2 regions of the Burkholderia sp. 22PA0099 genome follow, and region 1 is predicted to be linked to the other one. Evidence: predicted binding sites of a transcription regulator. Region 1 holds the regulator's gene; the other holds the start of a gene.
What was found. Region 1 encodes LexA, which represses DNA repair genes until DNA is damaged. Its sites were predicted from a motif close to ACTGTATNNNNATACAGT; they were not measured.
Positions count from the first base shown of each region.

Region 2: a site for LexA is predicted at 3,021-3,038, ahead of imuA (translesion DNA synthesis-associated protein ImuA). Genes of this name have one in related genera too.

Region 1 is NZ_CP163165.1:2,581,416-2,596,597, forward strand. Features, by position in the region: gene cysW (sulfate ABC transporter permease subunit CysW) at 1-376, opposite strand, end outside; gene cysT (sulfate ABC transporter permease subunit CysT) at 373-1,272, opposite strand; gene AB4851_RS26860 (sulfate ABC transporter substrate-binding protein) at 1,457-2,491, opposite strand; gene lexA (transcriptional repressor LexA) at 2,763-3,410, shown strand; gene AB4851_RS26870 (hypothetical protein) at 3,453-3,776, shown strand; gene AB4851_RS26875 (DUF2939 domain-containing protein) at 3,816-4,460, shown strand; gene AB4851_RS26880 (universal stress protein) at 4,546-5,043, opposite strand; gene nodI (nodulation factor ABC transporter ATP-binding protein NodI) at 5,262-6,176, shown strand; gene AB4851_RS26890 (ABC transporter permease) at 6,183-7,022, shown strand; gene AB4851_RS26895 (hypothetical protein) at 7,145-7,567, opposite strand; gene AB4851_RS26900 (permease) at 7,647-8,714, opposite strand; gene AB4851_RS26905 (neutral zinc metallopeptidase) at 8,935-9,822, opposite strand; gene AB4851_RS26910 (PaaI family thioesterase) at 9,956-10,393, opposite strand; gene AB4851_RS26915 (winged helix-turn-helix transcriptional regulator) at 10,570-11,046, shown strand; gene AB4851_RS26920 (oxidoreductase) at 11,497-12,330, opposite strand; gene AB4851_RS26925 (AraC family transcriptional regulator) at 12,424-13,398, shown strand; gene dusA (tRNA dihydrouridine(20/20a) synthase DusA) at 13,726-14,715, shown strand; tRNA gene AB4851_RS26935 (tRNA-His) at 14,811-14,886, shown strand; gene AB4851_RS26940 (hypothetical protein) at 15,008-15,182, opposite strand, start outside.
Region 2 is NZ_CP163165.1:659,356-674,537, forward strand. Features, by position in the region: gene cyoE (heme o synthase) at 1-834, shown strand, start outside; gene AB4851_RS18240 (SCO family protein) at 842-1,468, shown strand; gene AB4851_RS18245 (YciI family protein) at 1,494-1,784, opposite strand; gene AB4851_RS18250 (MetQ/NlpA family ABC transporter substrate-binding protein) at 2,056-2,871, shown strand; gene imuA (translesion DNA synthesis-associated protein ImuA) at 3,074-3,790, shown strand; gene AB4851_RS18260 (Y-family DNA polymerase) at 3,720-5,198, shown strand; gene AB4851_RS18265 (error-prone DNA polymerase) at 5,203-8,409, shown strand; gene AB4851_RS18270 (MFS transporter) at 8,438-9,685, opposite strand; gene AB4851_RS18275 (IclR family transcriptional regulator) at 9,747-10,535, opposite strand; gene nagA (N-acetylglucosamine-6-phosphate deacetylase) at 11,063-12,166, shown strand; gene AB4851_RS18285 (SIS domain-containing protein) at 12,159-13,166, shown strand; gene ptsP (phosphoenolpyruvate--protein phosphotransferase) at 13,182-15,182, shown strand, end outside.

The DNA of each region.
Region 1 (15,182 bases):
GCAAGTCGATCAGCGTGGTCAGGAACGCCTTGCCGCGAAACTCGAACTTGGCGATCGCCCATGACGCGCACACCCCGAACACGAGGTTCAGCGGCACCGCGATCGCGGCCACCGTGACCGTCAGCACGATCGCCGACCAGGCGTCCGGATCGGCCAGCGATTCGAAGTAGAAGCCGATGCCCTTGGCCAGCGCCTGCGCGAACACCGCGGCGAGCGGCACCACCAGGAAGCCGGCCAGGAACAGCAGCGCGACGCCGGTCAGCACCCAGCGCGTGACGCGCGACTCGCTGACCGGATTGTGACGGCGCGCCGCCGTGGCGCGCGGCGCGACGTTGCCTGCGGCCAGCGCGGAACCCGGATTGGTCTGGCGGCTCATTGCGCACCTCCCGCCGTGACGGCCGTGGCCGTGGTCGCGGCCGGCGCCGGGCCGCTTGCGCCGCGGCTGGTGCGGCGTTGCAGGACCCATTGCAGCGTGTTGATCAGGAACAGCATCGCGAACGACACCACCAGCATCACCACGGCCAGCGCGGTCGCGCCGGCGTAGTCGTACTGTTCGAGCTTGGTGATGATCAGCAACGAGGTGATTTCGGATTTCATCGGCACGTTGCCGGCGATGAAGATCACCGAGCCGTATTCGCCGAGCGCACGCGCGAACGCGAGCGCGAAACCGGTCAGCAGCGCCGGCAGCACGGCCGGCAGCACCACGCGGCGGAACGTCAGCCAACGCGTCGCGCCGAGGCAGGCCGCGGCTTCTTCCTGCTCGCGCTCGAAATCCTCCAGCACCGGCTGCACCGTGCGCACCACGAACGGCAGGCCGATGAAGGTCAGCGCCACCAGCACGCCGAGCGGCGTAAACGCCACCTTGATGCCGAGCGGCACCAGGTATTGCCCGAGCCAGCCGTTCTGCGCGTAGACGGCGGCCAGCGAAATGCCGGCCACCGAGGTGGGCAACGCGAACGGCAGGTCGACGATCGCGTCCACCAGCCGCTTAAACGGGAACGTGTAGCGCACCAGCACCCAGGCCACCAGGAAACCGAACACGGCATTGATGAGCGCGCCACCGAGCGCCGCGAGGAACGTGAGCCGGTAGGACGCCACCACGCGCGCGGAGGTGGTCGCCGCGACGAACTGGTCCCAGGTCAGCGTGGCCGTTTTGAGGAAGGTGGAGGCAAGCGGTATCAGCACCACGAGGCTCAAATAGGCCACCGTGATCCCGAGCGTCAAGCCGAAGCCGGGCAATGCGCTCGGCTTGCGGAAGGTGTACGTCGTCATGCGAAAGCGCTTCCTAGGTTGACTTGGGAGACGCGGCCGCCGGGAGATTTCCGGGCGGCCGCGCTGGGTGCTGCGTTATATCGGGCCACGCGTGCCGTGTATTGCCGCGCCGCCTCGGGTTCTGCTGCGTGGCGGCGCGCCCCTCGGGAGCGCGCCGCCGGCTTCCGGCTGCGCGCCGGAAGCGTTACTGCGGTTTGTAGATCGAGTCGAACACGCCGCCGTCGGCGAAGTGCGTCTTCTGCGCGTTGGTCCAGCCGCCGAAGGTGTCGTCGACCGTGTACAGCTTCAGCTTCGGAAACTGCTTGGTCAGCTCGGCCGGCACGTCCTTCGAACGCGGGCGATAGAAGTTGCGCGCCGCGATTTCCTGGCCTTCCTTGCTGTACAGGAAGTTCAGGTAGGCCTCGGCCAGCTTGCGGTCGCCCTTCTTGTCGACCACCTTGTCCACCACCGCCACCGGCGGCTCGGCCAGGATGCTGACCGACGGCACCACGATCTGGAACTTGTCCGGACCGAATTCCTTCAGCGACAGGAACGCCTCGTTTTCCCAGGCGATCAGCACGTCGCCGATATCACGTTGCACGAAGCTGGTGGTGGCGCCACGCGCGCCCGAATCGAGCACGCCGGCATTCTTGTAGAGCTTCGAGACGAAATCCTTGGCCGTCTGCTCGTTGCCGCCCGGCTTGTGCAGGGCGTAGGCCCAGGCCGCCAGGTAGTTCCAGCGCGCGCCGCCCGAGGTCTTCGGGTTCGGCGTGATGATCGACACGCCCGGCTTCACCAGATCGTCCCAATCCTTGATGCCCTTCGGGTTGCCCTTGCGAACCAGGAACACGATGGTCGAGGTGTACGGCGAGGCGTTGTCGGGCAAGCGCTTCTGCCAATCCTTGGCGACGATCCCCTTGTTGGCCAGCGCGTCGATGTCCCAGGCCAGCGCCAGCGTCACCACGTCGGCCTGCAGGCCGTCGAGCACCGAGCGCGCCTGCGCGCCCGAACCGCCGTGCGACTGCTTGAACGTGACGGTTTCGCCCGTCTTGGCCTTCCATTCCTTGCCGAAGGCCTGGTTGATGTCCTGATACAGTTCGCGGGTCGGATCGTAGGAGACGTTCAGCAACGTCGTGTCCGCCAGTGCATGCGTGGCCCCGCCCAGCGCCGCCGCGCCGACCGCCAGTGTTGCGATAAGACGGCGAACGCCGCCTGCCAGCCCCGTGTTGCGCTTGACCATCCCGGTGATCTCCAAAGGTTCGTGGATCGTTTTTTGCAATGTCGGGTCAGTCTAGCGAACAGCTTTCATCATTAAAAATAATCGTTATTCATTCTTTTAGAAGAAAAAGTGGTAAAGACCGCCCGACGGACGGTTGAGGCATGGAAACCGGCGCTGGAACGCCCTTTGATGGCGTCGGAACCGGCGTCATAGCGACGAACTTCAAGTAACGCTTGAAATTCCCGAACTACTGTATAAAAATACAGATCACTGTCTATCCATACAGTTGATCATGACCAAACTCACCGCACGTCAGCAGCAAGTATTCGATCTGGTCCGCCGCGCGATCGAGCGCACCGGCTTCCCGCCCACCCGGGCGGAAATCGCGGCCGAGCTGGGTTTCAGTTCGCCGAATGCGGCCGAGGAGCACCTTCGGGCGCTGGCCCGCAAGGGCGTGATCGAGCTGGCCGCCGGCGCGTCGCGCGGCATCCGCCTGCTCGGCCTCGAGGATTCCCCCTATCAGTTCACGCTGCCCCACGCGGGGCTGATGCAGCTTTCGCTGCCGCTGGTCGGCCGGGTGGCGGCAGGCAGCCCGATCCTGGCGCAAGAACACATCTCGCAGCATTACGCCTGCGATCCGGCGCTGTTCACGAGCAAACCCGATTACCTGCTGAAGGTGCGCGGCCTGTCGATGCGCGACGCCGGCATCCTCGACGGCGACCTGCTCGCCGTGCAGAAGCGCACCGAGGCGAAGGACGGCCAGATCATCGTCGCGCGGCTCGGCGACGACGTCACGGTCAAGCGCCTGAAGCGCCATTCCACGGGCCTCGAACTGATTGCCGAGAACCCCGATTACGAAAACATCTTCGTGAAGGCCGGCAGCGCGGAGTTCGCGCTCGAAGGTATTGCCGTCGGTCTGATCCGGTCCGGCGAACTCTGATTCCCGCCGTCCCGCCACGCTGCCCCGATCTGGAGAAACGCCATGGAACGCCTCGCTCGTCTGCTGCCTTTCCGTCAATTCGGTCGTCTGCGCCATCTGCGCGGTCGCACGCCCTGTGCACCGCTCGCGGCTGATGTCGGCGCACCGGCCTCCTCCGGGGCGGCCGAGCCGGCTTCCTTGCTGCCATCGGCGCTGCCGGCCTTTGCCCGCGTTTCGCTGAATGCCGGGCTCCATCACGCCGAGCCGGCTCGGCGCGCGCCGGTACGCGTCTATCACGGGTCGTCGCGGCTCATCATGGTCGGCTCGATCGATGCGGTGTGCCGCATGATCGACGATTGCATCGCCCAGGAACGTTCGGCCGTCTGAGCCGTCTCTGGATACTGACCGTATCCACGCGGAGGCCCCGTGCCCGTTTCCTTATCCCCCGGTTCTTCGCCTCGCCGCGGCTGGCTCAAGCCGCTGGCATGGGTCGTCGTCGCCCTGCTCGTCTTGGCCACGGTGATTTATGCGTTCGCCTCGCCGTATCTCGCCCTGCGCGATCTCAAGCAGGCTGTCGATGCGCGCGATGCGCAGGCGATCAGCCGCTTCGTCGATTACCCGGCGTTGCGCATCAGCCTCAAGCAGCAACTGGCCGATGAGTTGATGCGTCGCATCGATCTCCAACGCCATAACAATCCGCTCGCCATGCTCGGCGCGATGATCGGCTCCGCGCTGATCGGGCCGCTCGTCGATGCGTATGCCACGCCGGAAGGCGTCGCCGCGCTGTTGAGCGGGCTGCCGCCGCGTGGCGATCCGGGCGAACACCCGCCTACGCTCGATCAGCCTGCTCCTGCCCCTGCACCCACGCCTGCACCGCCCGCCTCCGCTGCACCACCGGCCAGCGGCGTGCCAGGCCCGAGCACAGCGCCGCAGGCGAACGCCGCTTATCAGAGCGTTAATGAATTCGTGGTGGTGTATCAGCGTAATGCCGGCGACGCTCGCTACGCGGCGATCTTCCGTCGCAGCGGCCTGTTCGGATGGAAACTGAGTGCGATCGATCTGCATCGCTGATGGTTGACTGCCGCGGCCCGCGCGGCAGAGTCGAGGCGGCCAGCCGCGCCGCCTCAATCATGGCCTCGTCGGCCCCTTCAACGCCTCATGCCGCCGCGCTGGCCGCTGCCTCGCGTTCCTTTGCCCGCTCCTCGCGTTGCTCGTCGGCCGACGAGCAGGCCACGAGGATGCTGCACGACACGCGGTCGAGCAGTTGTGTATTGCCCGCGCCCATCCACCAGCGAGACAAACCGCTGCGGCAGCGATGGCCCACCACCACGAGATCGACGTTGAGCGACTTCGCCAGGTTGGCGATTTCGTCGATCGGATAACCGAACGCGAAATGGCCCTCGGCCTGCACGCCGCGCTCGGTCAGCCAGTCCACGCCTTCCTGAAGAATCTCGCGCGCGGTTTCCTCGAAGCGCCCGCAGGCCACGTCGGTCAGCAGGCCCGCGCTCTGGGCGATGCTCGAACGCATGTCGACGACCGACAGCAGATGCGTCTTCGCCTTCAATTGCAGCGCGAGATCCGCACCGCATCGCAAGGCCTTGCGGCCTTCCAGCGTACCGTCGTAACACAGCAGGATGGTCTGGTAGCTCGACATGATCGCCTCCATGCAGAATCGGTCGACGATTTGATCATGGTGCGCCGCAATTCAGGATGCAAGGGATGGAAAACGCGGACACGCAAATAGTTCGCCGATGCCGGATTGCGGTGCAGGCTTGCACGATCCGGTCGCGCACGGCGAGCCGAAAGCGGGACGCGATGCACTAGAATGGCCGCTTCGTGCCGTCCCTTCGTCGACCTCCCGCCTCCGCGCCCATGTCCGCTGCTCCGATCGAATTTCACGATGTCAAAAAAAGCTTCGGCGACAAACGCGTCGTCGACGGCCTGTCGTTTCACGTGCGGCGCGGCGAATGCTTCGGCCTGCTCGGGCCGAACGGCGCGGGCAAGACCACCACGCTGAGGATGCTGCTCGGCATGACCTACCCCGATTCCGGCACGATCCGGCTGTGCGACGAGCCGGTGCCGGCCCGTGCACGGCAGGCGCGGCTGCGCGTCGGCGTCGTGCCGCAATTCGACAACCTCGATCCCGATTTCAGCGTGCGCGAGAACCTGCTCGTGTTCAGCCGCTACTTCGGGCTGTCGGCGCGCGCGGCGCGCGAACTGGTGCCGTCGCTGCTCGAATTCGCCAAGCTCGAAAGCAAGGCCGACGCGAAGGTCGGCGAGTTGTCGGGCGGCATGAAGCGGCGGCTCACGCTGGCGCGCGCGCTCGTCAACGATCCCGACGTGCTGGTGCTCGACGAGCCGACCACCGGGCTCGACCCGCAGGCACGCCATCTGATGTGGGAGCGGCTGCGCTCGCTGCTCGCGCGCGGCAAGACGATCCTGCTGACGACGCATTTCATGGAAGAGGCCGAACGGCTGTGTCACCGGCTCTGCGTGGTCGAATCGGGCCGCAAGATTGCCGAGGGCGCGCCGCAGGCGCTGATCGAAAGCGAGATCGGCTGCGACGTGGTGGAGATCTACGGCCCCGATCCGGCTGCGCTGCGCGACGAACTCGCGCCGTATGCGACGCGCGCCGAAATCAGCGGCGAGACCGTGTTCTGCTACGTCGACGACCCCGCGCCACTGACGCGCAAACTGAAGGGCCGCACCGAACTGCGCTATCTGCACCGGCCCGCGAATCTCGAAGATGTGTTCCTGCGGCTGACCGGCCGCGACATGCAGGATTGACCACCGATGGATACCGGCCACTCGACACCCGCCCGCGACGCGCACGCCGCCCCCTCGGCCTCGGCTCGTTTCGCGATCGCCCTGCCTGCCAACGGGCGCAACTGGATCGCCGTCTGGCGCCGCAACTATCTCGTCTGGAAAAAGCTCGCGCTCGCCTCGATGATCGGCAACCTGGCCGATCCGATGATCTACCTGTTCGGGCTCGGCATGGGCCTCGGCGTGATGCTCGGCCACGTCGACGGGGTGTCGTATATCGCGTTTCTGGCAGCCGGCACGGTGGGCTCGAGCGTGATGATGTCGGCCAGCTTCGAGGCCATGTATTCGGGTTTCTCGCGCATGCAGGTGCAGCGCACCTGGGAAGCGATCATGCACACGCCGCTCTCGCTCGGCGACATCGTGCTCGGGGAAATCATCTGGGCCGCCAGCAAGGCGATGCTGTCGGGCACGGCGATCATGGTGGTGGCGAGCGGGCTCGGCTACGCGTCGTTTCCGTCGCTGCTGGCGGCGCTGCCCGTAATCGCGCTGGCCGGCCTGGCGTTCGCGAGCCTGGCGATGGTGGTCACGGCGATCGCGCCGTCCTACGACTTCTTCATGTTCTATCAGACGCTGGCGCTCACGCCGATGCTGCTGCTGTCGGGCGTGTTCTTCCCGATCACTCAGTTGCCGGGCATCGCGCAGCACGCGGCCTATGCGCTGCCGCTGGCCAACGCCGTCGATCTGATCCGGCCGGCGATGCTCGGCCGGCCCGCCACCGACGTCGCGATGCATGTCGGCGTGCTGGTGGCGTATGTACTGGGCGGGTTTGTGGTGTCGGCCTGGTTGTTCCGTCGGCGCATGATGCGCTGAACGCAACACGGCGCATGCCGGGACTCAAGCATGCGCCGATGCGCCGCACCGGGGCCGGTACGGCGTGAAACCGGCAAGACGCCGGTTCGGTTACACCCTGTCGCGCGAGGCGCCGACGCCCATCAGGCGTCGTCGTCGCCCCAGGGCATTTCCACGTCGGTCAGGAACGCCACCGTCGCGATCGGGCCGCCTTCCTGGCGCCCCTGCTTGCCGTCGGCGCGATGCCATTCCACGCGAAACACCGTACCGGGATCGTCGGCCAGCAGATAGACCGAGCGCAGTTCTTCCTCGTCGGCATCCTCGACCGGGCCGTCGAACGACACGCGCATGCGCTGCGGCCACAGGCCGTTGGCCGGATCGTAAATGCGATCGCCTTGCGGGATGTCGATGCTGGCCTCGACGCCGATCGTCGACGAGGCCTCGATGATCATTTTGCCGAGCGCATTGAGCACCGCCGTGGCACGCGCGGAATTGGCCTGACGGATTGCGAGATCGCCGCGCGTCAGCGCCTGTTCGAGTTTCGGATGAATCTTCGGTTGCTTCATGCGTAATCCTGATTGCTTCTGGGAATGCCGCCGCGAGGTCGCGGCGACGGTCGAATCTTCGGGTGAATCCTGGGGCGGCTCAGAAACCGAACACCACCGCCGCGATGCCGGCCACGATGCCGAAACCCACCACCAACGCGGCGATCAGCGCCAGCATGCGGGCCGGGAACGAGCGCCACAGCATCGCCAACGACGGCACGCTGACGGGCGGCAGTGTCAGCAGCAGCGCCGCCGCCGGGCCGACGCCCACGCCGAGCGCCAGCATCGCCTGCACGATCGGCACCTCGCCCGCGGTCGGGATCACGAACAGCATCCCGGCGATGGCGAAAGCGACGATCCACAGCGCGGCGTTGCCGACATCGGGACCGACATGCGGAAACAGCCACGCGCGCGCCGCACCGAGCAGCAGCACGAGCACGATGTATTCGGGAATCAGCCGCAGCGTCATGCGCGCCAGCAGCTTCATCCAGCGCACGAACGGATTGCCTTCGGCCGTCTGACCGGCGGCGATCCGCGCCAGCGCGGCTTCGTCCACGGGCTTGGCGTCGACCGAGGCGATCCGGTTCAGCCAATAGCCGATCCCGAACACCATCGCCACGCCGAGCACGACGCGCAGCGCCGTCCATTGCCAGCCGAGCACGAAGCCCATGAACACCAGCGTGGCCGGGTTCAGCACCGTGTTGCCGAGCCAGAACGCCACCGCGCCGCCCGGCGACGCCTGGCGCGCCCGCAAGCCCGCCACCACCGGCGCGGCGCAGCACGTGCACATCATGCCCGGCAGCGACATCAAGCCGCCAGCCACGACGCTGCCGAAGCCGGTGCGGCCCAGCACGCGCGCGATCGCGCGGGCCGGCAGCAGCGCCTGAAGCGCCGAGCCGAGCAGCAGGCCGAGCACCATCGCCTGCCAGATCGCCTTGCCGTAGGCCCACGCGTAATCGAGCGCCGCCTGCCACGACGGCACCGGCGCATGCGCCGCCGTGCCCATCAGGATCGACTGGCCGATCGAATGATGCTCGGCTGCGACAAAGGCGCGGTGGTAATAAGGCGACCACTTCACGTAGAACAGCCCGGCGATCGCGATCAAGGCGAATACTGCCCAGCCGAGCGCGGGTGAAGGAGTGGTCGAGGTCGAGCGGCTTGTGTTCATGTCGAGTGTGGCGTGCGGGCTGGCGGTCCTCGTCGGCGGGCTCGGTCGGCTCGCCCTGTCGTGTCCGCCATGCGGTGAAACGGCATGCGGCGAAGCCGGGATTATCGCATGCGGCACGCGCTCGGCGACGTGCAACGCATGTCGCAATCCACTGCAGCGGCGCCCGATGCGCTGCGCTGGCGGGTGCGGATACAGAAGCGGGCGGACGGTTCATGCCGGCTCAACGCGACGCGAACGTATCGCAGTCGCGCACATCGCCGCGCTGCATGCCGCGCCGCAGCCACGCGACGCGCTGCTCGCTGGTGCCGTGCGTGAACGCGTCGGGCACCACGTAGCCCTGACTGCGCCGTTGCAAGGTGTCGTCGCCGATCGCGGAGGCCGTCTTCAAACCCTGCTCGAATTCGCCCGGCTCGATCAATTGCCGGTTCGCCTGCTGCGCGTTGTAGGCCCACACGCCCGCGAAGCAATCGGCCTGCAACTCGAGCCGCACCGACAGCCGGTTCGCCTGCGTCTGCGACATGCGCTGGCGCGCCGCATCGACCTTGTCGGAAATGCCCAGCAACTTCTGTACGTGGTGGCCGACTTCGTGCGCGATCACGTAGGCCTGGGCAAAATCGCCGCCCGCGCCGAACTTGCGGCGCAGTTCGTCGTAGAACGCGAGATCGATATAGACCTTCCGGTCAGCCGGACAGTAGAACGGCCCCATGGCCGTTTGCCCGGTGCCGCAGGCGGTGGGCGTCGCATGCTCGAACATCACGAGCGTCGGCGGCGAATAGTCGCGATTGAGCTGCGTAGGAAAAACGTGGGACCAGGTGCGCTCGATATTGCCGAGCACCTTGCGTGTGAACACGGCGCGCGGGTCGTTCTGGTTCGCCTGCGAAGGCGTGTTCGCGGCCGGCGCGGGCGCCGTCTGGCCCTGGTCTGCATGCTGGCCTTGCAGCACGGCCGCGCCCTGCAGGATCACGCGCGGATCGACGCCGAAGAAATACGAGGCGGCCAGCGCCACGACGATCGTGCCGATGCCGAGCGTTGCACCACGCCCGCCACCGCCGAACCCGCCGCGGCGGTCTTCGACATTACGGCTTTCGGCTTCGTCATCGAGGCGCATCGCGGCTCCGTTCGTCGGGTTCGCGGCCGGCACGAAGCGCCGCGGGACGCACGAAGTATAGCCAATGGAATGCACCATGACGGCACGCCGCGCCACACTCGCGGCATGGCGCCAGTGCGCCGAATCGGACTGCCTACTCGGGCCGCTGGATGAAACAGGTGGCCGAGCCTTGCGCAATGATCTTGTCGTCGGGGGTCTTCAGCGTGCCTTCGGCCACGCCGAGCGTGCGCGACAGGTGCGTGACGCGCCCTTCCGCGATCAGCTCGACGTCGCGCGGCACCGGGCGCAGCATCTTCACGTGCAGATCCACGGTGCCGTAGCCCACCCCGCGGTCGAGCATCGAATGCACCGCACAGCCCGTCACCGAATCGAGCACCGTCGCCGCGAAACCGCCGTGCACGCCGCCGAGCGGGTTCAAGTGGCGTTCGTCGGCGCGTGCCGTCATCCGCACATAGCCGAGTTCCACGGCATCGAGGCGCATCGGCATGGTTTCGGTGATCGACGGCGCGGGTACGTCACCCGCCGCGGCTGCGCGCAGCAGGTCGATTCCGGAAAAATCGAGCGGTTTCATCAGGAAGCTCCTCGTGGATGGCGATCGGGACAACGTCGGGACGACTTTGTTAGTTCCAAAACAGAACGCATTATTCTGTACCGATTTTGGGGCTGTCAACGGCTGTCGACGCAAGGATTGTGATTTCGAGTGTGCGTTCTATAATCGAACCCACTTTTTGAACAGCGAGGCCGCCGATGAAATGGGACAACGTGGGCGAGATGCCGTGTTCGGTCGCGCGCACCGCTGCCGTGCTCGGCGACCGTTGGACCATGCTGATCCTGCGCAATGCGTTTCTCGGCATCCGGCGCTTCGACGCGTTCCAGGCGCAGTTGGGCGTGACGCGGCATGTGCTGGCGGAACGGCTCGCGCGGCTGGTCGACGAAGGCATCTTCGAGAAGCGGCCCTATCAGTCGAATCCACCGCGCCACGAATACCGGCTGACCGACAAGGGCCGCGACCTGCACCCGATCCTGCTGGCCCTGACCGCCTGGGGCGACCGCTGGAAGGACGACGGCGCCGGGCCGCCGGTGCTGCTGCGACACAAGCGCTGCGGCCACCTGATGCGGCCGGTCATGGTGTGTTCCGAATGCGGCGAGCCGCTCGACCCGCGCGAAACCGAAGCCCTGCCCGGCCCCGGCTGGCCGATTCCGGCGCAAGGCGACGCGCATTGACGCGCCGTATCGCCGCGGCAATAAAAAAGCCCGCTTCGCTGGCAGCGAAGCGGGCAAAACTCAAGGCAGCCGAGGCAAGTCAGCTGTCCCAAAATTATTAACGGCACCGAACCCCAATACTTTTGGCTTTCGCCCAAAAATATTGAGGCACCTTGGTTTACCGGCGGTTACGGGCGTAAAAACAAAAACGGCACCAAGCTTTCGCTTGGTGCCGCCTGCAACTAGACCCACTTCAGAATTCTTTGCGGTGAGGCGCGAAAAGCCGCCCTGCACCTGTTTTCCTGATTGCTCGCCGCCGCAGATTTGAATATGGGGACCGCGCTGGGCAACTGCTGACGACGTGCGGGAAAACGACCGCGATTGTACGACAAGCGGCACGATTCCGGCAACCGTTGCGCGGGCGGCAGCAGCGCTGGCGCAACAGGCCCGCTACCGCGCGCCGCGCCGGTTTCAGCCGTCCGTCGAAACCGTTACGGTTTCCCAGGCACCGATTTCCTGCTCCATGCTCGCCAGCTTGCCGCGCACGAGACCGAGCGCATCGCTGCCGAGCAGCAGGTGGGCCGGCGGATCGTCGGACGCGATCGCATCGAGCATCGCGCGCGCCGCCTTGCGCGGATCGCCCAGTTGCTTGCCGCTTTTCTCCTCGCGCGCCTGGCGGATCGGATCGAAGATCGCGTCGTAATCGGCGATCGAGCGCGGCGTGCGCACCATCGAGCGCCCGGCCCAATCGGTGCGAAACGAGCCCGGCGCCACGGCCGTCACGGCGATGCCGAACGGCTTGACCTCCTTGCCCAGCGCCTCGGAAATGCCTTCCAGCGCGAACTTGCTGCCGCAGTAATAGGTGATGCCCGGCATCGTGATGTAGCCGCCCATCGACGTAATGTTCAGGATGTGGCCACGCCGGCGTTCGCGCATGAACGGCAGCACCGCCTTCATCATCGCCACCGCACCGAACACGTTGACGTCGAACTGGCGGCGCAGGTCCGACAGCGGCGATTCCTCCAGAATGCCTTCGTGGCCGTAGCCGGCATTGTTGACGAGTACGTCGATCGGACCGACTGTGGCCTCAATCTCGGCCACCACGCCGTCGATCGCATCGAAATCGGTCACGTCCAGCACGCGCGCCACTGCGCCTTGCGTGGCCAGCGCCTCGAAATCGCGCTTCGCCTCGGCGCTGCGGACCGTGCCGACCACCGTGTGCCCCGCCGCCAGCGCCTCTTGCGCGAGCGCACGGCCGAAACCGCTGCTGACGCCCGTAATGAGCAGGATCTTTCCGCTTGCCATCGTTTGACTCCCGAATCGTGACTGGAGACTGCATGGTAGTATCCGCGAATCGATCCAATAAGCCGAGTTTCGGTATTTTTCTTGCCTAAAACTATGAACCCGAAACGAAGCGCCAGCGTGGATGCCGCTGCGGCGGCCTCGCCGGTCCGTCAGCGCACGATCGATCTGCTGCATGCCCTGGCGCCCGCTGAGGGCTACAACCTCACCGCCCTGCCGAGCGTGCGAATCCTGCGCTCGGACCGACCGCTGTCGCGCACGCCCGTGCTGTACGACCCCGGCATCGTGATCGTGTGCCAAGGCAGCAAGCGCGGCTATTTCGGCGATCAGCTCTATCTGTACGACGCGAATCACTATCTGGCCGTGTCGGTGCCCGTGCCGTTCACGATGGAAACCGAGGCGAGCGCGTCGCATCCGCTGCTCGCGCTGTATCTGCACCTCGATTTCACGCTGGCCGCCGAGCTGGCCGTACAGATCGACGGTGAGGACGCGGCGGCCAGCGCGCAAGCGCCGCAAAGCATGATGTCGACGCCGATCGACGATGCGATGGCCGGCTCCGTGCTGCGATTGCTCGAAGCGCTCGGCCGGCCACTCGAAGCCACCGTGCTAGGTCAGGGCCTGTTGCGCGAGCTGTATTTCCGCGTGCTGACCGGCGCGCAAGGTGGCTCGATGCGCGAGGCGCTGGCGATGCGCGGGCAATTCGGGCGTATCGGCCGGTCGCTGCGACTGATCCATGCCGGCTACGCGCAGCCGCTCGACGTGACGCAGCTCGCTGGCGAAGCCGGCATGAGCGTGCCGAGCTTCCACACCCATTTCAAGACGATCACGCAGGCTTCGCCGATGCAGTATCTGAAATCGACGCGCCTACATCAGGCCCGGCTGTTGATGGTGCGTCAGGATCTGACCGCCGAGGCGGCCAGCCATGCGGTGGGTTATACGAGCCCGTCGCAATTCAGCCGGGAATTCAAGCGGCTGTTCGGCATGACGCCAGCGGCCGAGGTGCGGCGAATGCGGGAGAGTTTCGCGATTCCGGCGGCGTTCGAGGATGCGGTGTTCGTGTCGTCGCATTGAGCTACGGCGGCTTGGAACATGGAACATGGAACATGCCGGCCATTTTTCAGTGGTATTCACGGGTATGGAATCGCTGGCGATATCTCGACGTTCATTCGATGCCGAGTGCATCCGGGTTGATATCTCGACGTTTGATGACTTGGCGGCCGCGCACGTCGTCTTATAATGTCGCCCTTGACCGATGCACGGGATCGAAATGCTTCGACCCTCTGCCGCATCCGCTCCGGCTGCACCGCGCTGCCGGCCCGCGCCCACAAAACCATCAGAACGACGGTGCCGGCCCGGGCGCAACCCGAACTTACGATATTGATTCAGCAGGAAGATTCGATGAAAGCAACGCCCCGGCGCGTTACCGTCGCGCCGATGATGGACTGGACCGACCGCCATTGCCGGTCGCTGCACCGGTCGATTTCGCGCCATACCTGGCTCTATACGGAAATGGTCACGACCGGCGCGCTGATCCACGGCGACGTCGCGCGCCACCTCGCGTTCACGCCCGACGAGGCGCCCGTCGCGCTGCAATTGGGCGGCAGCGAGCGCGACGATCTCGCGAAGTCGGCCAAGCTCGGCGAAACCTGGGGCTATGACGAAATCAACCTGAATTGCGGCTGCCCGTCCGAGCGCGTGCAGCGCGGCGCGTTCGGCGCCTGCCTGATGAACGAGCCGGCGCTCGTGGCCGACTGCGTGAAGGCGATGCGCGATGCGGTGTCGGTGCCGGTGACGGTCAAGCATCGGATCGGCGTCGACGCGGTGGAAGACTACGCATTCGTGCGCGATTTCGTCGGCACGATCGCCGAGGCCGGCTGCGAGGTGTTCATCGTGCACGCGCGCAACGCCATCCTGAAAGGCCTCTCGCCGAAGGAAAACCGCGAGATCCCGCCGCTCAAGTACGACTACGCCTATCAGCTCAAACGCGATTTCCCCGAACTCGAAATCATCATCAACGGCGGGATCACCACGCTCGACGAAGCCGAAGCGCATCTGCAACACGTCGATGGCGTGATGCTCGGCCGCGAGGCGTATCACAACCCCTACGTGCTGGCCGAGGTCGATGCGCGTTTCTATGGCGGGGCCGGCCCCGCGCCGACGCGCGAGGAAATCGAAGATCGATTGATCGCCTACTGCGCCGACGAGATCGCGCGCGGCACTTACCTTGGCGCGATCGTGCGTCATGCGCTCGGGCTGTATCGCGGCGTGCACGGTGCACGCGGCTGGCGGCGCGTATTGTCGGACAGCAAGCGGCTCGCGCGCGGCGACGTCGCGACGATCTTTGCCGAGGCGCGCACCCATCTGACGGCCCCGGTCGAAAATTTTTAAAAAGGGGACTAGACAAGGCGATGCCCTGTCCATATAATCTCTTTCTTAGCTGCTGAAACAAAACGGCAACGAAGCAGAAGTAGGCAGTAACAACGGTGGCTGTAGCTCAGTTGGTAGAGTCCAGGATTGTGATTCCTGTTGTCGCGGGTTCGAGTCCCGTCAGCCACCCCAAGAATTTGTAGTCAAAACAGGCGCTTCGGCGCCTGTTTTGTTTTGTGCCGAATAAAGTTCGGAACTCAGCCCGCGTAACCACGCGGGCTTTTTTGGTGCCGAACCTGACAGACAACGTTTTCTATTGCGGCCACCAGACCCAATTGGGCGCAGTGGAATACGTGAGCCCAAGCACGTCGCCCGGAGCCACCGAAATTGGCGCACCCGGCGCCGCACTAAACATCTGCTGACCGTTAAGCGCGATCGACGTCACCTTGCCGCCGTAAATCAACACCTGCGCGCGTGAGCCGTACGGG
Region 2 (15,182 bases), 1.9 Mb from region 1:
GTCACCCAGCTTGCCGTGTTCTGCGCGGTCATCGGGATGTTCCTCGCCACGCCCGGCATGGTGCCGTTGCGCGTGCTGATCGGCGGCACCATCGGCATCTGGCTGCTGGCCGGCGGCGCGTTCGCCATCAATTGCCTCGTCGAGCAGAAGATCGACGCGAAGATGCGCCGCACCGCCTGGCGGCCGTCGGCGCGCGGCGAGATCACCTCGCCGCAGATCCTCGCGTTCTCCGCGGTGCTCGGCGGCGCCGGTGCCTGGACGCTCTACACGTTCACCAACGCACTGACGATGTGGCTGACGATCGCCACGTTTGTCGGCTACGCGGTCATCTACACGCTGCTGCTCAAGCCGGCCACGCCGCAGAACATCGTGATCGGCGGCGCCTCGGGCGCGATGCCGCCGGCGCTCGGCTGGGCCGCCGTCACGGGCAGCGTCCCCGGCGACGCGTGGATCCTCGTGCTGATCATCTTCGTCTGGACGCCGCCGCACTTCTGGGTGCTCGCGCTCTATCGCGTCAAGGATTACGAACAATCGGGCCTGCCGATGCTGCCGGTCACGCACGGCTCGAAGTTCACGCGCCTGCATATCCTGCTCTACACGGTGATCCTGTTCGTCGTGACGATGATGCCGTTCATCTCGGGCATGAGCGGCGTGGTCTATCTGGCCAGTGCGGTGGTGCTCGGCGCGGTGTTCCTCGCCTATGCGTGGAAGGTCTACGTCGATTACTCCGATGAACTCGCGCGCCGCGCCTTCCGCTATTCGATCGTGTATCTGTCGCTGCTGTTCGCGGCGCTGCTGATCGACCACTACGCGCGTCCGGCTCTCGGTTTCTGAGCGCCACGTGACGTCGCCTTCCCGCTTCGCGCGGCGGCGCCGCCTGCTTGCCGCCGCCGCAACCTGCCTGCTGGCGGGCAGCGCGGCCGCCGGCCTCGCGGGCTGCCAGCCGCAACCCGCCTTCCAGAATCTCGACATCACCGGCAATACGCAGTTCGGCAAGGATTTCGCGTTGCCGGATACGGCCGGCAAGATGCGCACGCTGGCCGATTTCAAGGGCCGCGCGGTGGTGCTGGTGTTCGGCTACACGCATTGCCCCGATATTTGCCCGACCACGATGGCCGACCTGGCGCAGGCGATGCAGACGCTTGGGCCCGATGCCAGACGCGTGCAGGTGCTGCTCGTGAGCGTCGATCCCGAGCGCGATACGGCCGCGCTGCTCGCGCAATACGTGGCCGCGTTCGACCCGTCGTTCGTCGCGCTGCGGCCGGCCGACGATACGCAACTGAAGCAGGTCGCGAAGGCGTTCCGCATCTACTACGCGAAGTCACCGGGCAAGACGCCCGGCAGCTACACGATGGACCACACCGCGGCCAGCTACGTGTTCGATCCCGACGGCAAGCTGCGCCTGTTCGTGCGCGACGGGCAGGGCGCGGGGCCGTGGGTGCACGACCTGAAGCTGCTGCTCGGCTGAGTGCGCGGCGGCGGCCGGCGCGCGCTCAGGGCAGCGCCGGCAGGTTCAGCCCCGCCGCCACGCGGGTGGTCCTGAATTCGGTGACGGTGTAGGTCACGAGCCCCTCCAGTACGAACGGATCTTCGGCGAGGATCGCGTCGAGCCGTTCGCGTTCGATGCGCGCCGCGAGAATCACGCCGCCGTCGCGCGGCACCTTCGGCCCCGAGGCGATGAACACGCCACTGTCGAAATGAATCTGCAGATGGGCGCGATGCCGGTCGAGCGCCGCGTCGATGCGATCGCGCGAGGCCGTGTAGTGGAAATCGATGACGTACATTCGGGGTCCTGTCCGGGAGGGCGGCGGCCTGTGCGCCGCGCCGATCTGCTTTGTAGCACAGCCGCTTCGAGGCCCGTGCGTCGCGCGTCGATTCGCTGCGACGATTCGCAGCATGGATTCGCGCCGCCAGGCATACCCATATGAGCGGGATGTATTTCACTTGGCGCGAATCCTGTGACACCATTCGCATCCTTGACGGGCGGGCGGCCACGAGCCGCGCTGCTCATATCCGGTAAAGCAACAGCAATACAGCAAGCGAGAACAACAAATGATGAAGCGTCGCAATCTCCTGAAAGTGGTATCCGCCGTCGCCGCCAGCGCGGCCCTGGGTGTGTCGTTCGGCGCGCAGGCGCAGGACAAGGTGATCAAGGTCGGCACGGTCGCAGGCCCCGATGCGCAGGTCTGGCAAGTCGTGCAGAAGGTCGCGAAGGAGAAGCAAGGCCTGAACGTGAAGGTCATCGAATTCAACGATTACGTGCAGCCGAACGCGGCGCTCGATTCGGGCGATCTCGACGCCAACAGCTTCCAGCACCAGCCCTACCTCGACAGCCAGGTGAAGCAGCGCGGCTACAAGCTCGTCAGCGCGGGCCTGACCTACATCTCGCCGATCGGCGTCTACTCGAAGAAGTTCAAATCGCTGAAGGACCTGCCGGAAGGCGCGAAGGTCGCGGTGCCGAACGATCCGTCGAACGAGAACCGCGCGCTGCTGCTGCTGCAATCGCAAGGCGTGATCAAGCTGAAGGCCGGTGCGGCTACCGGCGGCAACAACGCGACGGTGCTCGACGTGACGAGCAACCCGAAGAAGCTGAAGCTGACCGAACTCGATGCGGCGCAACTGCCGCGCGTGCTCGGCGATGTGGATGCGGCCGTGATCAACACGAACTACGCGATCGCCGCGAACCTGCAACCGACCAAGGATGCGATCGCGCTCGAATCGCTGACCAGCCCGTACGCGAACCTGATCGCCGTGCGCGCGCAGGACAAGAACCAGCCGTGGGTGAAGAAGCTCGTGGCGGCTTACCAGTCGCCGGAAGTGCGCGCCTATATCCTCAAGGAATTCAAGGGTTCGATGGTGCCGTCGTTCTGAGCGACCGCCGCGTTTCCCTGGTTTGACCGAAAGGCCCTGCGGGGCCTTTCGTCGTTTACGGCGCCGGTTGGCGATACGGTTTTCGATACCGCTTCCGGCCCCTGAAATTGTTTCTCGAAAATCATGCGTCGCCGGACGGCTTCTCATATACTGTATAAATATACAGTTATTGTCGGCTTCACACCGCCTGCCCGTCTGCCCAATGTCGTCCGCCTCCGTTCCCCTCGAATCGCTGCATCCTTCGCTCTGGCGCGGCTCCCAGCTCGCCCGGGGCGGCGCGCGCACGGTCGGCACCGGCTATCCGGCGCTGTCGGCCGAGCTGCCGGGCGGCGGCTGGCCGGTCGGCGCGCTCGTCGAGCTGCTTGTGCCGCATGCGGGCTGCGGCGAGATGCGTCTGCTCGCGCCGGGGCTGGCCGGCACGGTGGCCGAGCGGCGGCCGCTGGCCCTGGTCGCGCCGCCGCATCCGCCGCACGCGGCGGCGCTCGCCGCGCTCGGCGTGCCGCTCGATGCCCTGCTGTGGTTGCGCACAGGCAATCGGCGCGACGCCCTGTGGACAGCCGAACAAACGCTGAAGGCCGGATGCTGTGGCGCGCTGCTGTTCTGGCAAATGGAGGCCGCGCCGGCCGACGTGCTGCGCCGCCTGCATCTGGCGGCCGCGCGCGCGGGCGACACGCTGTTCGTCATGCTGCGCCCGCTCGCGGCCGCGCAGCAGCCGTCGCCGGCCGTGCTGCGGCTGGCGGTGCATCCTTCGCCGGCGGGCGTGACGGTCGAAATCGTCAAGCGGCGCGGGCCGGCCAGCGCCGCACCGCTCGAACTGGCGCTGCCGTCGCCGATCGTGGAGGGACGTTATGCGCGTCTTGCTCGGCATCCATCTGCCGCGCCTGTCGCTCGACGTGTGCGCGCCGCCGTCCGAGGATGAGGCCGGCCGCGCCGTGCTCGAACAGGGCGTGGTGCTGCTGGCCGATGCGGCGGCGCGTGCGCGCGGCGTGCGTGCCGGCATGAAGCGCGGCGGCGTGCTGACGCTCGCGCCCGACACGCGCATGGTGGAGCGCGATCCGGCCCGCGAGGCCGACGCGTTGCGCGCGGTCGCGCTCGCGCTGCTGCGCTTCTCGCCGTCGGTCGCGCTCGACGAGGAAGCGACGCTGATCGTCGATGTCGGCCCGAGCCTGCGCCTGTTCGGCGGCCTGCCGTCGTTGTGCCGCCAGGTGCGCGCCTCGCTCGAGGCGCTCGGTTATGCGGCGCGTGTGAGCGCCGCGCCCACCGGCCGTGGTGCATGGCTGATGGCGCGCGCCTGGCGGCGCGCCATCAGCCGGCGGGTGGCGCGCCATGCGTCGCTGCAACGCGTGCTCGATGCGCTGCCGTGCGTGCTGATGCCGGCCGCGCGCCCGTATGCCGGCTGGTTCGACGGGCTCGGCTGCACGGTGCTGGCCGACCTGCGCCGGTTGCCGCGCGCGGGCCTGCAACGCCGCTGCGGCCCCGAACTGCTGGCCGCGCTCGATCGCGCCTATGGCGAGCTGCCCGAGCCGTTCGCGTGGCTGCCGATTCCCCCCGAATTCGATGTGCGGCTCGAACTGCCCGAGCGCGTCGAGCATGCCGAGGCGGTGCTGTTCGTCGCGCGCCGGCTCGTCGCGCAGCTTGGCGGCTGGCTGTCCGCGCGGCAGTTGTCGCTGTCGGCGCTGCGCCTCGATCTCGATCACGAGCGTGGCCGCGCCGCCGTGCCGCCCACCGCGATCGCGCTGGCGTTCGCCGAACCGACGCGCGACGAAACCCACTGCCTGCGCGTGCTCGGCGAGCGGCTCGCGCGCATCGCGCTGCCGGCCGCGGTGATCGCGGTGCGGCTCGTGGCGACGCGCGTCGAGGCGGTTGCGCCGCCGCCCGTCGATCTGTTTCCCGAGCCGGGCCGCACGCACGAGGAACGCGCGCGGCTGGTCGAACTGCTGGGCGCGCGGCTCGGCGCGGACAACGTGTTGCGCGCCGCGCCGTCGGCCGATTACCGGCCCGAAGCGGCGAACCGCTGGCTGCCGCTGCATATGCCGGCCAGGCGCGGCGGCGTGCCCGCCATGCCCGACGCGCCGGCCGCCGCACCGCGCCCGGCCTGGCTGCTGGCCGAACCGGTGGCGCTGGCGATGCGCGAGAACCGGCCCTGCTATCGCGGGCCGCTGCGCCTGATGTCGACGCACGAGCGCATCGAGGGCGGCTGGTTCGACGGCAGCAACGTCGAGCGCGACTATCACGTCGCGCAGGACGAGGACGGCGCCTGCTACTGGATCTACAAGGCCGCAGAGGGCGGCGAGCTGCGCTGGTTCCTGCACGGCCTGTTCGGGTGACGCGATGGCGACCTCGGCCGCGCTGCCCCTGCCCGATTACGCGGAGCTGTTCTGCCGCTCGAATTTCTCGTTCCTGACCGGCGCGTCGTCGGCCGACGAGCTGGTCGAGCGCGCGCTGAAGCTCGGCTATCGCGGCATCGCCATCACCGATGAATGCTCGCTGGCCGGCGCGCCGCGCATGCACGTCGCCGCCAAGGCGCTCGGCCTGCCGCTCGTGATCGGTGCGTATTTCGAGGTGACGGCCGACGCGGTCGCGCCGGGCGGCGACCCCGGCCCGGGCGCGTTCGGGCTGGTGCTGCTCGCGCGCAACCGCGAGGGCTACGGCAACCTGGCCGAGCTGATTTCGTGGCGGCGCATGGAATCGCCGAAGAAGGGCAGCTACACGCTGACGCCGCGCATGCTGGCCGCGCCGCCGCCGCCGTTTGCGCACCTGCGCGGCGTGCCCGATTGCTTCGCGATCCTGGTGCCCGCGTATCCGGTGCGCGCCGATGTGCTCGACGCGCAGCTTGCGTGGTGCGCGCGCGTGTTCGGCGCGCAGGCGCGGCTCGGGCTGGTGCAGCTTGGGCGCGCGCTCGACGGCGTGCACCGCGAGACGATCGAGGCCGCTGCCGCGCAGCGCGCGATGCCGCTCGTCGCGCTCGGCGACGTGATCATGCACGCGCGTTCGTGCAAGCCCCTGCAGGACACCATGACGGCGATCCGCATCGGCCGGCCGGTCGGCGAATGCGGCTATGCGCTCGCGTCGAATGCCGAGCAGCACCTGCGCGCGCGCAACCGGATCGCGCGACTGTTTCCATCCGAGGCGGTGGCGGAAACCTGCCGGATCGTCGAGGCCTGCCGCTTCGACATGAAGGAGTTGAAGTACGAATATCCGCTCGAGATCGTGCCCGACAACATGACGCCGGCAGCGTATCTGGAGCAGGAAGTCTGGAACGGCGCGCGCACGCGCTATTCGAAAGAGGATTACCCCGACGGCGTACCCGATACGGTCAGGCAACGGATTCGCTACGAACTCGATCTGATCATCGAGAAGGAATACGAACCGTTCTTTCTCACCGTGTACGACGTCGTCAAGTTCGCGCGAAGCCGGGCGATCTTGTGCCAGGGGCGCGGCTCGGCCGCGAACTCGGTGGTGTGCTATTGCCTGCGCGTGACCGAAGTGGACCCGGCGCGCAGCACCACGCTGTTCGAGCGCTTCATCAGCCGCGAGCGCGACGAGCCGCCCGATATCGACGTCGACTTCGAGCACGAGCGCCGCGAGGAGGTCATTCAGTACATCTACGAAAAATACGGCGAGGATCGCGCTGCGCTCGCGGCCGCCGTCTCCACCTACCGGCCGCGCGGCGCGCTGCGCGAAACGGGCAAGGCGCTCGGCGTCGATCCGATGCTGGTCGAGCGCGTGGCGAAGGAGCACCGCTGGTTCGACGGCCGCGACGACCTGCTCGCGCGCTTCGCGTCGGTCGGGCTCGATCCCGAGGTGCCGATCATCCGGGCGTGGGCGGAGCTGGCCTCGCGGCTGCTCGGTTTTCCGCGCCATCTGTCGCAGCATTCGGGCGGCTTCGTGATCAGCCGCGGCAAGCTCACGCGGCTCGTGCCGATCGAGAACGCGGCGATGGAAGGGCGGCGCGTGATCCAGTGGGACAAGGACGATCTCGAAGCGCTCGGGCTGATGAAGGTCGACGTGCTCGCGCTCGGCATGCTGACCGCGCTGCGGCGCGCGTTCGATTTCATCCAGGCGTGGCGCGGCGAGCGAATCGGGATCGACGATATTCCCGAGCCCGACCAGCCGACCTACGACATGATCTCGAACGCCGATACGGTGGGCGTGTTCCAGATCGAATCGCGCGCGCAGATGTCGATGCTGCCCCGGCTGCGGCCGAAGGAATACTACGATCTCGTGATCGAGGTGGCGATCGTGCGGCCGGGGCCGATTCAGGGCGGGGCCGTGCACCCTTACCTGCGGCGGCGGCAAGGCCTCGAGGAAGTCAGTTATCCGAAGGATGATCTGAAGCCCGCGCTGGAACGCACGATGGGCGTGCCGATCTTCCAGGAACAGGTGATGCAGATCGCGATCATCGCGGCCGGCTTCACGCCGGGCGAGGCCGACCAGCTCAGGCGCGCGATGGCGGCCTGGAAGCGCAAGGGCGGGCTCGAACACTATTACGCACGCATCGTGGACGGCATGAACGCGCGCGGCTATCCGCGCGATTTCGCCGAGCGGATCTTCGAGCAGATCAAGGGCTTCGGCGAATACGGTTTCCCGGAGAGTCACGCGGCGAGCTTCGCGATCCTCGTCTATGCGAGCAGTTGGCTCAAATGCCACGAGCCGGCGATCTTTCTGGCCGCGTTGCTGAACAGCCAGCCGATGGGCTTCTATCCGCCCGCGCAACTGGTGCAGGACGCCAAGCGCCACGGCGTCACGGTGCGGCCCATCGACGTGACGGCCAGCAACCGGGACGCCTCGCTCGAAGCCCTGCCCGGCGAGCCCCCGCCGCTGGGCCGCCCGGCGGTGCGGCTGGGCTTGTCGCTGGTGGCGGGCTTGGGCAAGGAGGCGGCGCTACGCATCGAGGCGGCGCGTGCGGTGCGCGCGTTCGACAGCGTCGATGACCTCGCGCGTCGCGCGCGGCTGGAGCGTCGCGATCTCGAAGCGCTGGCCGCCGCGAACGCGTTCGCGACGCTGGCCGGCAACCGGCGCGATGCGCTCTGGCAGGCGGTGGCGGCCGCGCCGTCGCGCGACCTGCTGGCGGCCGCGCCGATCGACGAGCCGGTGCGGCCGGAGTTGGGCGCGCCGTCGGAAGCCGACGACATCCTGGCCGACTACCGCACCACCGGCCTGACGCTGAACCGTCATCCGGTGGCGTTGCTGCGCGATGCATTGCGCGCGCGGCGGCTGGCGTCGGCCGAGGAGTTGAGCGTGCACCGCAACAAGCGGCTCGCGCGCGCCTGCGGCATCGTCACCGCGCGGCAGATGCCGGGCACGGCGAAGGGCACGCTGTTCGTCACGCTGGAGGACGAAACCGGCAGCGTCAACGTGATCGTGCGGCGCGAACTGATCGAGCGGCAGCGCCGCGAGGTGCTCGATGCGAAGCTGCTGGCCGTGTACGGCGTGTGGCAAGCGGAGAACGAGGTGCGGCACCTGATCGCGCAGTATCTGGAGGACCTGACGCCGCTGCTCGGCGGGCTGCGGACGTCGAGCCGCGAGTTCCACTGAGCCACGCCGTTTTAGTTTGCAATCCGGATCATTCGACGGTGGCCAGATCGCGCCCGCGCGTCTCGGGCAGCACCCAGGCGGCCAGCACCACGATCAGGTAGGCGCAGCCGGCGCACACGCCCATCGCCGCTCCGAGCCCGGTGCGCAGGCTGACCACGCCCACCAGCGTCGGCATCACCGCGCCGATCGCGCGCCCGGCGTTGCCGCACAGCCCTTGCGCGGCGCCACGAATGCGCGTCGGGAAAAGCTCCGCCAGGAACGCGCCGGTGCCGGCGGCGGTGCCCGATTGCAGCGTGCCGAGCACGAAGCCGAGCACCAGCGTGGCCGCGAGATTGATCGGCGCCATCGTGTAGACGCCGACCGCCACCGCCTGCAGGCACGCGATGATCATGAAGGTCTTGCGGCGGCCGAACGCGTCGGCCATCCAGCCGTTCAGGAACGCCCCCGCGAACGAGCCGAGGATGTTGATCGCCAGATAGCCGCCGATGTTGTTGATCGACAGGTTCAGCACGATCTTCAGATAGGCCGGCAGCCAGGTGATCATCACGTAGTTGCCGCCGTAGATGCCGAACGTCAGCAGGATCGCCTTGATCGTGGTGGCGCGGCTCGGCCCGCGGAAGATATCCCAGATGCCGACCTTCGCGGCCGGCGCGGTGCCGGCCGCGCCGCCCTGTTCGCGCACGAACACCGGCGCGTCCTCGATATTGCGGCGAATCCACAGCACCAGCACCGCCGGCACCACGCCGAGCGCGAACAGCAGACGCCACGCCAGGTTCGGCGCCAGCGTGTTGAACAGCAGCGTGGTCAGCAGCACCGCGATGCCGTAGCCGATCGCCCAGCCGGCCTGCAGCGCGCCGACCACGCGCCCGCGCAGCTTCGGGTTGATCGTCTCGCTGATCAGCACCGCGCCCACCGCCCATTCGCCGCCGAAGCCGATGCCCTGCAGGCTGCGCGTGATCAGCAGTTGCCAGAACGAATCGGTGAAGGCCGACAGGAACGTGAACAGCGAAAACCAGGCGATGGTGATCTGCAGGATGCGCACGCGCCCGTAGCGGTCGGACAGCACACCGGCGATCCAGCCGCCGAGCGACGCCATGATCAGCACCGTGGTGCCGAGAATGCCGGCCTGCCCGCGCGTCATGCCCCACAGGGCGATCAGCGTCGGGATCGTCAGCGCGTACATCTGGGTATCCATCGCGTCGAGCCCCCAGCCGCTGAAACAGGCCCAGAAGGTGCGCTTCTCCGATTTGCTTAGTTCTCTTAACCATGAAGGCATCGTGTCGGTTTCCTCGTCATCCGTATGGGGGCGGGCATTGCGGGCCGCGCGGCGGCCGTCGTCAGGCCGGCGTGTCGGGGGCGTCCTGCGTGCCGGCGTGGCGTTGCGCGGCGGCCAGCAATGGGCCGTCGTCGCCGCCGAGCCGGTTGGTGGCCTGCGCCGCATAGCCGAGCAGCAGCGGCAGGTAGCGCGTCATGGCCGCGTCGTTCAGGCGGCTGATCGGGCCGACCAGCCCGAGCGCGCCGGTCAGGCCGTGCGCCGCGCCGAACACCGGCACCGAGATGCCGGCCGTTTCGGGGTCGCGCTCGCCGGCCGACTTGTAGTGGAAGGACTGGCGCACCGTGTCGTACGGTTCGCCGGCCGCGCCCCCGAACGCCAGCAGCACGCGCCCGCTTGCGCCGCGTTCGAGCGGCAGGATGTCGCCGGGCTGGACCTCGGCGCGCAGCACGTGCCGCGAACTGATGCGATACAGGCAGACGCGCTGCTCGCCGTCGCGCACGTGGAACGACACCGATTCGCCGGTTTCCTCGTTGAGCCGCCGCATCAGCGGCATCAGCACGTCGGTCAGGTCGAGCGTGGATTCGTAGATCGCCGCGAGACCCAGCGTGGCGGGGCCGACCCGGTAGCGGCCATCGTCGAGGCGCATCAGCAGCCGGTGGTGGCAAAGCGCGCCGAGCAGCCGCAGCGCGGTGCTCTTGTAGAGCCCGGTGCGGGCGGCGATCTCGGTCAATGTCAGGGGCGCTTCGTCGCGCCGGAACGCGAACAGGATCGACGCGGCGCGATCCAGCACGTCGATGCCGCTCGGCGTGACGCCGAGCGGAGATTGGGTGGCTTCACGCGCCCTGACCATAATCGGGTTTCCGGAAATTCTATCTGATAGAACAATCACTTAGCAGATAGAACAGATTATCGAAACGCCCCGGGATGTGCAATGGTCAGCGGAAAGACGGCCCCGATGCGTGATCGCGCCCCGGGGCCATGCGGTATGTCTGGCGTGGGTTCGATACCAGATCGGAAACTGGTTCTATATTGGTATTGGTAGGCCTTGAAAGGCGTTCGTCTGCCCGTCGGTATGCAAAGCGTCAAAGAACGGGTTGGGGTAAATCCCGATCCAAAAAATCTTAAGTAAACAACGCCATGAGTCGACTAAAACACGCTCGTGGCAAGGTTTTTCGGCGAATCCAGGGCACGGAGCCCACTAAATTGACTGGTATTAGTTTGGTTATATAATCGGCTCGCTTTAAACGGGAAAGCGGCCTGCCGCGCCGCACCGTCCCGTCAAGCACCGCCGCCGCGATCGAGGTCAGATGCCAAGTCCGTCTGATCCGCCGGCCGGCTTCCTCTCGCAACCGCCATACCGGAAATCAAGTGAACGCGATGCTGACCGGAAATATCCTGACACCCGAGGGCTGGCGCCAAGGCACGATCGAATTCGGCAACGGCCGGATCACGTCGCTGACGGGCCGGCCTGTCGATCCGACCACCAACGATGCGCCCTATATCGTGCCGGGCTTCATCGACCTGCACGTGCACGGCGGCGGCGGCGCCGACGTGATGGAAGGCGGCGACGCGATCGAGAAGATCGGCCGGACTCACGCGCGCTTCGGCACCACCAGCCTGCTGGCCACCACCATGACGGCCCCGCGCGATGAACTGATGAACGTCGTCGCGCAACTGGGCGAGCGCGCCCGCAACCGCACGCCGGGCGCCGCCCGCGTGCTCGGCGTGCACCTCGAAGGCCCGTACATCAACCCCGGCAAGCTCGGCGCGCAGCCCGACGCGGCGGTGTCGGCGGCGCTCGACGAAGTGCTGCGCTATCTGTCGATCGCGCCGATCCGCGTGGTCACGCTGGCGCCGGAAATTGCCGGCCACATCGAGATCATCTCGGAGATGGCCGCGCGCGGCGTGCGTGTGCAGCTCGGCCATTCGCTCGCCACCTACGAAGATGGCGTGGCCGCGCTCAAGCACGGCGCCTGCGGCTTCACGCACCTGTTCAACGCGATGTCGCCGCTGCATCACCGCAACCCGGGCCTGGTCGGCGCGGCGCTCGCCCATGCCGAATACGCGGAGATCATCCCCGACCTGCTGCACGTTCACCCGGGCGCGATCCGCGCGGCGCTGCGCGCGATCCCGCGCCTGTACGTCGTCACCGACAGCACCTCGGCCACAGGCATGCCCGACGGCGAATACCGCCTCGGCAGCCAGCACGTCACCAAATGCCTGGGCGGCGTGCGCCTGGCCGACGGCACGCTGGCCGGCAGCACGCTGACGATGGACCAGGCGTTCCGCAATCTCGTCTCGCTCGGGCTGCCGATGGCCGACGTGTCGAACCGCATGTCGCGCTACGCGGCGGACTACCTCGGTCTCGAAGATCGCGGCCGTCTCGCGCGCGGTGCATGGGCCGACGTCGCGGTGTTCGACCGCGACCTGAACCTGAGCGCAACCTACGTCGAAGGAGAATCGATTGTCGAATATGCTTGAAGAGGCGCGCCAGGCGTCCGAGGTGGTGGCCACCCAACTGGCTGATCAGTCCGCCGTTGAGGCGCTGGTCGGGCGCCTGCTCGATACGCCGCCGCAAGTCGCGCTGACCGTCGCGCGCGGCAGCTCCGATCACGCGGCCAGCTATTTCGCGAGCCTGACCATGAGCCGCCTCGGCGTGCCGGTCGCGTCGCTGCCGATGTCGGTGGCCACGCTCCAGCAGGCGCCGCTGCGCGTGCGCGACCAGCTCGCGATCGCGTTTTCCCAATCGGGCAAGAGTCCCGATCTCGTCAACACGATGGCCGCGCTGCGCGACGCCGGCGCCCGCACGGTGGCCGCCGTCAACGTGCTGCCGTCGCCGCTGGCCGATGCGTGCGAACACGCGCTGCCGGTGGCCGCCGGCCCCGAATTGTCGGTGGCCGCCACCAAGAGCTATATCGCGATGCTGTCGCTGTCGGCGCAGATCGTCGCGCTCTGGCAGCGCGACGCGGCGCTGATGACGGGCCTGCGCGCGTTGCCCGACACGTTGGCCAAGGCCGGCGCGCTCGACTGGAGCGCCGCGGTGGACGAGTTGCGCGACGCCGAACGCATGATCGTGATCGGCCGTGGCCTGGGCCTCGCGATCGCGCAGGAAGCCGCGCTCAAGCTCAAGGAAACCTCGGGCATCCAGGCCGAGGCGTTCTCGAGCGCCGAGGTGCGTCATGGCCCGATGGAGCTGATCGACCGCGACTATCCGCTGCTGGTGTTCGCCCCGCCCGGTCCCGAGCAGGCCGGCCTGCTGACGCTGGCCGCCGACATGCGCGCCCGCGGCGCCCGCGTGCTGCTCGCCGCGCCGCACGGCACGCCCGATGCGACGCTGCCGCTCGAACGCGCGGCCCACGTGGCGCTCGATCCGGTGGCCGCGATTCTGTCCTTCTACGTGATGGCCGCGCAGCTTGCCGTGGCGCGCGGGCGCGATCCCGACGCGCCGCGCCATCTGAACAAAGTTACCGAAACGCATTGAACCGCGAGACGAACGATGAGACGTGCCGAGGAATCCCAGTTGAAAAAGCCATCCCCTGACCAGTTCGTGTTGTTGTCGCCGCTGACCGGGCCGGTCGTGCCGCTTGCCGATGTGCCGGACCCGGTGTTCTCGGGCGGCATGTTCGGCGACGGGATCGGCATCGATCCGCTCGACGGCCGGCTCGTCGCGCCGTGCGAGGGCATCGTCACGCATCTCGCGCGCACCGGGCACGCGGTCACCATCACCACCGTCGAGGGCGCGGAAGTGCTGCTGCATATCGGCATCGACACGGTCGAGCTGAGTGGGCGCGGCTTCACGCCGAAGGTCGAAGCGGGCGCGCGCGTGCGGGCCGGCGACCTGCTGGTCGAGTTCGATCAGGATGTCGTGGCGCAGGCCGCGCCGAGCCTCGTCTCGGTGATCGCCGTGGCGAACTCCGAGGCGTTCGAGATCGTCGAGCGCGCGGGACGCGGCGTGGTCAAGGCCGGCGAGACGCCGCTCCTGACCTTGCGCGCGAAGTCGACCGAAGTGGCGGCGGCCGCGCGCGACGTGGCCGATGCGATGGAAGCACGCCGCCAGATCACGCTCGCGCATGCGGGCGGCCTGCATGCACGGCCGGCGGCGCGGGCGCGCGAAGCGGCGCGCGGGCTCGATGCGCGCGTGCATGTGCATTTCGGCGAGCGCCGGGCCGCGATCGAAAGCGTGGTCGGCCTGCTCGCGCTCGGCGCGGGCGAGGGCGCCGTGATCGAACTGGTGGGCATCGGCTCGCAGGCGGCGCAGGCCGTCGACGCGATCGCCGAGGAACTGCTGCGCGCCGCGCACGGCGAGGTCGAGGCGCGCCCGGCGCGTCAGGCCTTTCCGGCGCCGAAGATGGCCGCGCGCGCGCCCGGCACGCCGCTCGATCCGAATACGCTGGCCGGCGTGTGCGCCGGGCCCGGTATCGCCGTCGGCCAACTGGTGCGCTGGGACGAAGCCGACCTGACGCCGCCCGAGCGGGCGAGCGGCACGCCGGCCGCCGAAAGCCGCCTGCTCGACAGCGCGCTCGCGGCCATCGACGCCGAACTCGAGCACACGGTGCGCAGCGCCTCGCAGCGCGGCGCGGTGGGCGAGGCGGGCATCTTCGCGGTGCATCGCGTGCTGCTGGAGGACCCGGCGCTGATCGACGCCGCCCGCGACCAGATCAGCCTCGGCAAGAGCGCGGGCTTCGCCTGGCGCGAAACGATCCGCGCGCAGATCGCCGTGCTCGGCGGTCTCGACGATCCGCTGCTGGCCGAACGCGCCACCGACCTGCGCGACATCGAGAAGCGCGTGCTGCGCGCGCTCGGCCTGACCGCCGGCACGGCCGCGCGCGAATTGCCCGACGAGGCCGTGCTGGCCGCCGAGGAATTCACGCCATCCGATCTGTCCTCGCTCGATCGCCAGCGCGTGACCGCGCTCGTGATGGCGCGCGGCGGCGCGACCTCGCACGCGGCGATCATCGCGCGCCAGCTCGGCATTCCCGCGCTGGTCGCCGTGGGCGACGCGCTGTTCGCGATTCCCGATCGCACCCAGGTGGTGGTCGACGCCACCGCCGGCCGCCTCGAATATGCGCCCACCGCGCTCGACGTTGAGCGCGCCCGCCTCGAACGCCAGCGCCTGGCCGGCGTGCGCGAGGTGAACCGCCGCCAGTCGGGCGAGGCCGCGAGCACGACCGATGCGCGTCATATCGAGGTGGCCGCCAACATCGCCACGCTCGACGACGCGAAAACGGCCGTCGAGAACGGTGCCGACGCGATCGGCCTGCTGCGCACCGAGCTGATGTTCATCCACCGTCAGACGGCTCCGACCACCGACGAGCATCGCGACAGCTACCAGTCGATCGTCGACGCGTTGCAGGGCCGCACGGCGATCATCCGCACGCTCGATGTCGGCGCGGACAAGGACGTCGATTACCTGACGCTGCCGCCCGAGCCGAACCCGGCGCTCGGCCTGCGCGGCATCCGGCTCGCCCAGGTGCGCCCCGATCTGCTCGACGACCAG